4 regions of the Brevibacillus sp. FW301-21C12A genome follow, and region 3 is predicted to be linked to each of the others. Evidence: riboswitches for the same ligand, from Rfam matches in the RefSeq annotation. Region 3 holds a riboswitch; each other region holds the start of a gene.
What was found. A riboswitch is a leader RNA that binds a small molecule or an ion and turns the genes downstream of it on or off. The one in region 3 is predicted to bind S-adenosylmethionine.
Positions count from the first base shown of each region.

Region 1: it holds a riboswitch for S-adenosylmethionine, as region 3 does, so the genes downstream of both, AC3WQH_RS19235 (homocysteine synthase) here and AC3WQH_RS07680 (pyridoxal phosphate-dependent aminotransferase) in region 3, are expected to answer to the same signal.
Region 2: it holds a riboswitch for S-adenosylmethionine, as region 3 does, so the genes downstream of both, mtnK (S-methyl-5-thioribose kinase) here and AC3WQH_RS07680 (pyridoxal phosphate-dependent aminotransferase) in region 3, are expected to answer to the same signal.
Region 4: it holds a riboswitch for S-adenosylmethionine, as region 3 does, so the genes downstream of both, AC3WQH_RS05010 (BMP family lipoprotein) here and AC3WQH_RS07680 (pyridoxal phosphate-dependent aminotransferase) in region 3, are expected to answer to the same signal.

Region 1 is NZ_JBYTBG010000036.1:18,038-20,235, forward strand. It holds gene AC3WQH_RS19225 (SCO family protein) at 1-21, opposite strand, end outside; gene AC3WQH_RS19230 (rhodanese-like domain-containing protein) at 147-458, opposite strand; SAM riboswitch class I at 953-1,061, shown strand; gene AC3WQH_RS19235 (homocysteine synthase) at 1,151-2,198, shown strand, end outside.
Region 2 is NZ_JBYTBG010000024.1:31,538-33,735, reverse strand. It holds gene AC3WQH_RS15455 (anti-sigma factor) at 1-652, shown strand, start outside; SAM riboswitch class I at 745-890, shown strand; gene mtnK (S-methyl-5-thioribose kinase) at 1,071-2,198, shown strand, end outside.
Region 3 is NZ_JBYTBG010000008.1:76,305-78,502, forward strand. It holds gene AC3WQH_RS07675 (MFS transporter) at 1-1,127, shown strand, start outside; SAM riboswitch class I at 1,224-1,338, shown strand; gene AC3WQH_RS07680 (pyridoxal phosphate-dependent aminotransferase) at 1,427-2,198, shown strand, end outside.
Region 4 is NZ_JBYTBG010000005.1:15,582-17,779, forward strand. It holds gene AC3WQH_RS05005 (methyl-accepting chemotaxis protein) at 1-619, shown strand, start outside; SAM riboswitch class I at 719-840, shown strand; gene AC3WQH_RS05010 (BMP family lipoprotein) at 1,035-2,063, shown strand; gene AC3WQH_RS05015 (ABC transporter ATP-binding protein) at 2,185-2,198, shown strand, end outside.

The DNA.
Region 1 (2,198 bases), on a different contig from region 3:
TTGCTGTGCTCCCTCACTCACGATTTTCTTCCTCCCCTGCTTCTCTCATGCGTCCGCCGCTATACCGCGTAAAAGCGCATGTTTCTTTTTGTGTGGAAAACGTCTCGGCGTTGCCAGTGCGGTCGTGACCGTATGGACCGTACGGCTTACACTTCCTTCTCGCCAGGCCAAGCCAGCATGCCGCCGACCATATTGGCAGCGTCAAAGCCAAGCTCACACAAATATTCGGTCGCTCTGTGGCTGCGCGCACCGCTGCGGCACACCATGACGACCGGGATCTCCTTGTCCAGCTCGTCGATGCGATGCGGCAAAAAGCCGAGCGGAATCAGCTTGGCTTCTTTGATATGGCCTTCGTTCCACTCCTCCACCTCACGCACGTCAATCACCTGAAGCTTTTCGTTGGCCGCGAGCTTTTCCAGCAGCTCCTGCGGGGTAATTTCCTTCACGCCATGGCTCATCGCGTATGTTCCTCCTATATGTACAATCGTTTGGTCGTTTTCTGCCACTCCCATCATATCATAGGGCCATGCCATTTTCTAACGACGCGGGCGGCGAAAGCGCGGAGATATAGGGACAAATTTGTGACAGTGTGAGGGTGGGTTTGTTTTTGGACAGGGAGATGGTTGGTCGGTACAGGCGGGTGACACATTTACAAAAATAACCATTCTATATATGAAGACTACTATACAAAACAGCATTCTCTTTTTGGTTTGGAAAAAGGCGGGTGCAAGAAACGCAGAGCACCCTTGGAGTGCGGGGCATCAGCCTGCAAACCACGTCAACAAGGCGTATCACACAGGTACTTTGGACGTCATGGGAAACAGCATGAACGGGTGAGCATGAACAAATCTCTCAACGCCTCAATCCCACCAAATCCAACCTGATAACTCATTATTGATTATTGACAGCGAAGTGTGGTTTTTCATACAATTATGACAACAACTGAAGCAACAGTTCATCAAGAGCGGTGGAGGGACAGGCCCTGTGAAACCCGGCAACCAGCAAGCGTGCCTTGCGCGGTGCTAATTCCTGCAGAATCCATAGATTCTGAGAGATGAGTGCACACCCGTGTATAGCCGGAGCCTTCTTCTCCTCAGAGGAATGCTCCGTTTTTTTATCCCTAATCCCCATATATAAAGGAGAGATAAGCATGTCTGACCAGCAACAATGGAAACCGGAAACCCTCGCTGTACATGGTGGACAAGAAGTAGATCCCGTAACAGGCTCGCGCGCCGTTCCGATCTATCAGACGACTTCCTACGTCTTCCGCGACACGGAGCACGCCGCCAACCTGTTTGGCTTAAAAGAGTTCGGCAACATTTACACCCGCATCATGAATCCGACCCAGGACGCCTTTGAAAAGCGCGTGGCACTCCTGGAAGGCGGCGTCGGTGCTCTGGCAACTTCCTCTGGTCAGGCAGCGATCACCTTTTCCATTTTGAACATCGCCCAAGCCGGGGATGAAATTGTCGCATCCAGCAGCTTGTACGGCGGTACGTACAACCTTTTTGCGCACACTTTGCCGCGTCTTGGCATCAAGGTTCACTTTGTCGATCAGTCCAATCCGGAAAACTTCCGGGCGTTCATCAATGAGAAAACAAAGGCGCTCTTTTGCGAGACGATCGGCAACCCTCGCATTGACGTGGCGGACTTGCAGGCAATCGCTGACATCGCGCACGAAAACGGCGTGCCGCTGATCGTGGACAACACGTTCGCTTCGCCGATCCTGTGCCGTCCATTCGAGCATGGCGCAGACATCGTCGTCCACTCCACGACCAAGTTCATCGGCGGGCACGGCACAGCGATCGGCGGCATCATCGTCGATTCCGGCAAGTTCGACTGGAACAACGGCAAATTCCCGGGCCTGACGACACCAGACCCGAGCTACCACGGCGTCGTCTATACGGAAGCAGTCGGACCGCTCGCCTACATCATCAAGGCGCGCGTCCAACTGCAGCGCGACATCGGCGCAGCCGTGGCCCCGATCAACTCCTTCCTGTTCCTGCAAGGTCTGGAGACGCTGCACCTGCGCATGGAACGCCACAGCCAGAACGCCCTGGCCGTAGCCCAATTCCTCGCCGCGCATCCAGCGGTCGAGTGGGTCAGCTACCCTGGCCTGGAAGGTGACGCCCACTACGCCCTTGCGCAAAAATATTTGCCAAAAGGCGCTGGCGCCATCCTCACCTTTGGCATTCGCG
Region 2 (2,198 bases), on a different contig from region 3:
CGTCAGGGAGCAAAAGCTGTTTTTCCGCTATCCGCTATCGGCCGGAGAACCGGAAGAAGACACGTCCTTTTTGCGCACGCCTGCCTGGACGACGCTGGAAAAGCTGCCGGAAGGAACGGTTTCCCAACTGGCGATCTCGTTTGACAGCTTCCTGACGTATGAGCAGTATGTCGAGCTGGTTTCCCGCCATGTCAGCAGCTACAACCAGGAGACGGTCTGGTTTGCCGTCGACACTGGCGTGGAGGTGAAACAAGTTGACGGGGAAGCCGGCAATCTGCTACTCGGCCCGGGGGAGGTCTGGGGCTTTGCCGAGCGGGAGCTGGATTACGGAACCGCGCCGATTCAGGTGAACGGAGAAGGCGAGCGGCGAATGGCCGCCTTCATGGGCGAGATGAAGTATTTGACCGAGCAAAAAAGCTTGGCGCGCGATATGGGCTACGCGCTGCTTTCGGGCGGCAATCCGCAACTCGAGGAGCGCTATCGCTATTTGCAGGAAAAAGGCGTGCGCATCTACGGCGCCGTCCTGACCGGGCCGACGAAGGAGCTGCTCAGGCTCAAGGAGGAAAAGTCGATTACCGCCGCGTTTGTCGGCAAAATCGACTGGTGGAACTGGGAGCGCCCCGCCGCCTCGGGGACGCAGAATAGCTGGTAGAAGGCGAGCCGTTTTTGCAAAAAAAGAGTGTTGACATCGTGGAACCGCAGGTTGTATGATTCAAACTAAATCAAAACCGCATACGTTTGGATACCTTATCCAGAGAAGGTGGAGGGACTGGCCCGATGATACCCGGCAACCGACACGACGCGATTTCAACGCGAGCAGCGATTGAAGCAAAAAGCGACGTGCACGGTGCTAATTCCTGCAGAAACAAAAGTGGTCTGGAAGATAAGGGGGACATGACACGTTATTTGTACGTGACGACAGCGACCTCTTTTCTTCGGAAAAGAGGTCTTTTTGTATGTCACAGCACGAACGCCGATGGCCGCATGACACCGTTTGACCGCAAGGCTGGGGGATATGACCAGTCCGCTACAGATAGAGAGAAACTACTTAACGAGGGGAGTAATCAATCATGGCATACCGCGCATTGACTGAACAGGAAGCAGTAGAGTACGTAAAAGGCTTGCCGGGTCTGTTTACAGAGGGGGCCGAGTTGACCAGCCGAGAAATCGGGGACGGGAACCTGAATCTGGTGTTCGATATTCAGGAGTCGGCTACCGGAAAAAAAGTGATCGTGAAGCAGGCGCTGCCGTTTGCGAGAGTCGTGGGCGAGTCGTGGCCGCTGACCATCGACCGCGCCCGGATCGAGAGCGAAGCGCTTCGCATCCAGCACAAATACGTACCGGACCTGGTGCCGGAAGTGTACCACTTCGATCAGGAGCTGGCCCTGACGGTGATGGAAAACGTAGGCGACCACATCATCATGCGCAAAGGCTTGATTGAGGGCAAGCGCTATCCGCTTTTTCCGAAGCAGATCGGCCGTTTTCTCGCGCACACCTTGTTCTACACATCGGATTTGGGCGCGCATCCGTACGACAAAAAAGCGCTCGTCGGAACATTCATAAATCCGGAATTGTGCAAAATCACAGAAGATCTCGTCTTTACCGATCCGTACGAAAATGCGCCGACCAACGACTTCAACCCGCTGATTCGCCGGGAAGTGGAAGCGATCTGGAACAACAAGCCGCTCAAGCTGGAGATCGCCAAGCTGAAATACGACTTCCTCACGCGCGCAGAAGCGCTGCTGCACGGCGACTTGCACACGGGCAGCATTTTCATCACCGAGACGAGCCTGAAAGCGATCGACCCGGAATTTGCCTACTACGGGCCAATCGGCTTTGACATCGGCGCGGTCATCGCCAACCTGCTGCTCAACTACGCAGGTCAACACGGATTGCAAGAAGACCCAGGAGAACGCGACTCGTATCGCGAATACTTACTGGAAACGGTGGAAGATGTCTGGAACGAATTCGTTTCCCAGTTCGTTCAGCTCTGGCACAAACAGGCAAAAGAGCGCAGCGCTCACGTCGAAGGCTTGTGGCAAAGCTACGTGAAGCGACTGATTCAGGACACGGCGGGCTATGCCGGCTGCAAAATTTTGCGCCGCGTGATCGGGCTTGCGGGAGTGGCTGATCTGAACACCATCGCAGACGATGAAAAACGGGCAGAAGCCGAGCGACTGGCGCTGGCGATCGGAGAA
Region 3 (2,198 bases):
GGGCTTTTTTGATCGGCAGCATCGCAGGTGGCATGCTGTTCGACCGTTGGGGGAAAATGCGCACGATCGTTTTTGCCTCAATCGGCGTCATTCTGATTTCCGTCGGGCTTGGCGTCACGCATGACTTTACGCTGTACACGATCTTGTTGTTGCTGAACGGGCTGTTTTACGGCACGCTCTCTCCGGTGATGAATGCACTCGCTGTCGTGCTGTGGCCGGAAGGCGGGCGCAAAGGGATCAACATGATCTACGTCGCGCTCAACGCCGGGGTGGCGGCTGGCTCTGCCCTCGGCGGCTTGCTGGCGAGCATTTCGTTTGCCTGGACGTTTTTTGGCAACGCGATCTCGCAAGTCATCGTGCTCGTCATGTTCGTGCTCATTTTGCCTCGGCAGCTCAAGGCAGTTGCAGAGCGGGGCTATCGGGCGGAGCAAGCCAATACCGCAGGCACTCCCGCCGCTGCTGTCCAAAGCGCTGCCAAGCCGAAGCCAGTTGAGGCGCTTTCGCCGCTACAGCAACTGCCGACGAAAAAAGTGGCGTGGGGCGCCCTACTGCTCTTGTGCAGCGGGCTGTTAATCAGTTGGATTGTCTACGTCCAGTGGACGACGGTGTTGTCGACCTACATGCAATCGTTGGGCATTTCCTTGCGTCAGTACAGCTTGCTCTGGACGATCAACGGCGGCCTGATTTTGTTCGGCCAGCCGCTGATCGCCTGGGTCATTGGCCGCTTCGCCCGCACGCTGCGAGCGCAGATGCTGCTCGGCTCCTACGTGTTCGTGCTGTCGATGCTGATTTTGTCGCAGACGACCTCCTACGCCGGCTTTGTCGCCGGGATGTTCATCATGACGCTTGGAGAAATGCTCGTCTGGCCGGCCGTGCCTGCCGTGGCAGCAGAGTTTACGCCACAGGGGCGAGAAGGCTTCATCCAAGGGCTGATCTCCGGCACAGGCTCTGCGGGACGCATGCTCGGCCCATTGCTCGGAGCGGTCATTTTCCAGCATTTTCAGGCACAAGGACTTTTGTACATCATGGCGGGGCTGGCGCTAATGTCTGTCGCGTTTTTCGCCCTGCACAGCTCGTTTCAAGGTCGCACCCGAAAAGTGCCAGCCGCGACCGTAGAAAAGATGTAGCCAGGAAAAATTCGCGGGCCTCGCGAAGCGTCTTGACACGTTCGGAGCCCGCAATGTAGTATGAAGAAGATTAAAAACAGTATATTCCGTGTGATTTACTTATGAAGAGAGGCGGAGGGACTGGCCCTATGAAGCCCGGCAGCGGATCTGCGCGCTTGCGCGTTGCAGATGCTGTGCCAATTCCAGCAGGATAATTCCTGACAGATAAGGACGTGACCAAGCTGATCTCCCCCTTTTTCTGTACGGAAAGAGGGGGTTTTTGCTGTACATTGGCCTAAAAAGAAAGGAACTGAAGACAGATGCGCATCCAACCTTCCGACATGATTGATCGGCTCCCGACCCAGTTTTTTGCGACATTGGTGGCAAAAGTAAACAAAGTCATCGCTTGTGGGCATGACGTCATTAATCTGGGCCAAGGAAACCCGGACCTGCCTACGCCGCCGCACATTGTGGAAGAGCTGAAGGCACAGGCAGAAAATCCGCTGCATCACAAATACCCGCCGTTTTCCGGCCGACTGGAGCTGAAGCAGGCAGTCGCGCACTGGTACAAGCAACAATTTGACGTGGACCTCGACCCGGAGGAAGAGGTGGCGATCCTGTTCGGAAGCAAAACCGGCCTCGTGGAAATTTGCCAGGTGCTGATGAACGCAGGCGATGTGGCACTCGTACCGGACCCTGGCTACCCGGATTACTGGTCCGGCGTAGCGGTCGTAAACGGCCGGATGTCGATGATGCCGCTGACGGCCGAAAATCAGTTTTTGCCTGACTACAGCAAAATCCCGCAAGCCGATTTGGACCGCGCCAAGCTGATGTTTTTGAACTATCCGAATAACCCGACAGCGGTGAACGCCCCGTTTGAATTTTACGAGGAAACCGTCCAGTTTGCGCGCAAGCACGAGATCGTCGTCTGCCACGACTTCGCGTACGGCGCGATCAGCTACGACGGCAAAAAGCCTGTCAGCTTCATGCAGGTGCCGGGGGCAAAAGAGGTGGGCGTGGAGTTTTACACGTTGTCCAAAACGTACAATATGGCCGGCTGGCGCGTAGGCGCGATGGTCGGCAACCGCGAGC
Region 4 (2,198 bases), on a different contig from region 3:
ACAGATCGTTTCTGCCGTCAACGTGGCAGCGTCGACGATTCACCAGCTCAACCGCCAGGCCAATCGGGTCGAGGAAATCGTAGGAGCCATCAACCAGATTGCGACGCAAACGAACCTGCTTGCGCTCAACGCCGCCATCGAGTCGGCGCGTGCAGGCGAGCACGGCCGCGGCTTCGCCGTGGTGGCAGACGAGGTGCGCAAGCTGGCGGAGCAGAGCGCAACCGCTACACAGGAAATTACCGAGATTCTCAAATCGCTCCATCAGGAAAGCGAGAACGCTGTACAGCAGATCAGCAACGGGGAAGCTTCGGTGGCAAAAGGCCAGGAGCTGGCTGTGAAAACAGTGGCGTCGATCGAGGCGGTGCGCTCCGGCATGATGGCCTTCCTGCAGGCAGCGGAGCAGGTCGGCTCCAGCATGAACCGGGTAAAAATGCGCTCGGGCGAAGTGGCGATGGAAATGTCGACCATTACCGCTGTCACCGAGCAGTCGGTCGCCAATCTGGAGGAGCTTTTCGCCACAGCGGAAAACCAGCATCAAAAGGTGCGGGAAATTACCGAAGAGCTGGGGGAGCTGAACAATCTGTCGCATCGGCTGCAGGAAACGTTTCACAGACAATAGGCGCCAAAGTGTAAAATTGGCGAGAACAGTCTGAAAAAACAATTGCTTTTTCAGTTTGTTCTGCTAGAATGAATGCATTGTAACTTGATAGTTTTTATCTCCTTATCGAGAGCGGCGGAGGGACTGGCCCGATGAAGCCCGGCAACCACTGGACATGCGTGACATGGACAGAAAGGTGCCAATTCCTGCAAAACCTGTACCGGGGTTTTGACAGATGAGGAAGAGGACGGCTTCGGACGCAAACTCTTCCTTCGGGAAGAGTTTTTTTGTTGTCAGGAGGGGTAATACACGAACGATAAAATATTTTTATTGCAAAATATTCGTGTTTAATATTGATTTTTTCGGAAAAAAGCCGTACATTACGTAGTAGGATACAGAAAAAACGTAGAACGTTCGGATGGGAGCGGAAGACACCATGAAGAAGTTGTTGTTAGCATTCACCACTTTTGCTGTTTTGGCTGCGGGCTGTTCGGCTGGCGGAAATGCGCCTGCTGACAAGCCAAAGGAAGAAGCGGCAGGGCAAGAAGGCGCGGCGAAGAAGCGCATTGCGCTGATTTTGCCGGAAAAAATCGGGGTAAACCCGTTCTTCCAGCAAATGGACGAAGGCGCGAAAAAAGCAGGACAGGAATTTGGCGCAGAAGTAAAAAGCATCGAGTCTACTGACCACGGCGCCATCGAAGAAAATTTGCGCGTTGCGGTAGCGGAAAACTACGATCTGATTATCACTTCTTCTTTTGAAGCGGAAGACGCGCTGAAAAAAGTGGCAGCCGAAAATCCTGACCGCAACTTCGCGATTATTGATACCGTAGTAGATTTGCCAAACGTGCGCAGCGTTACCTTCCGCGAGCAGGAAGCGGCTTACCTGATGGGCGCTGCGGCAGGTCTTGCCACGAAGACAAACAAGGTCGGCATGGTTGTCGCCATGGATATTCCGCTGTTGAAAAAATGGACAGGCGGCTTCCAGGAAGGCTTGAAAGCAACCAATCCAAACGCGGAGTTCCTGGTGAACTACGTAGGAAGCTTCTCTGACCCGGCAAAAGCGAAGGAGCTGGCGCTGCTGCAAGCATCCAAAGGCGCCGACTTCATCAACGGAGCGGCAGCAGTAGGCGACCTCGGCGTGTTCGAGGCCGCGAAGGAAAAAGGCTTCTATACATCGGGACAGGACGTTGACCGCACCACGATCGACCCTGAGCACATCGTGTTGTCCCAGCTCAAAGGGACAGATGCCGCTGCGTATGAAACCGTGAAGTCGTTCGTAGAAGGCTCGTTCAAGCCGGGCGTTGTCACTTACGGCCTGAAAGAAAAAGGCGTAGGCGTAACGTATGTGACGCACGAGAGCCAGACGCCTCTGAACGCTTTTATTGGCCAGGAAGTCGTGGACAAAGTAAAAGCGATCAGCGAGGAGATCATCGCTGGTACCCGCAAAGTGCCAGACTCGTTTTAACAGCTAGCGCACAGTGCATGATTGTGACCGACTACAACTGTGTAGTCGGTCTTCCTTATATGCAAGGCAAGGAGCAGAGGCAAGGAAGAGAAAGGCTAGGCGCAAAGAAGGAGGAGCAAGGATGACCGATCGTTT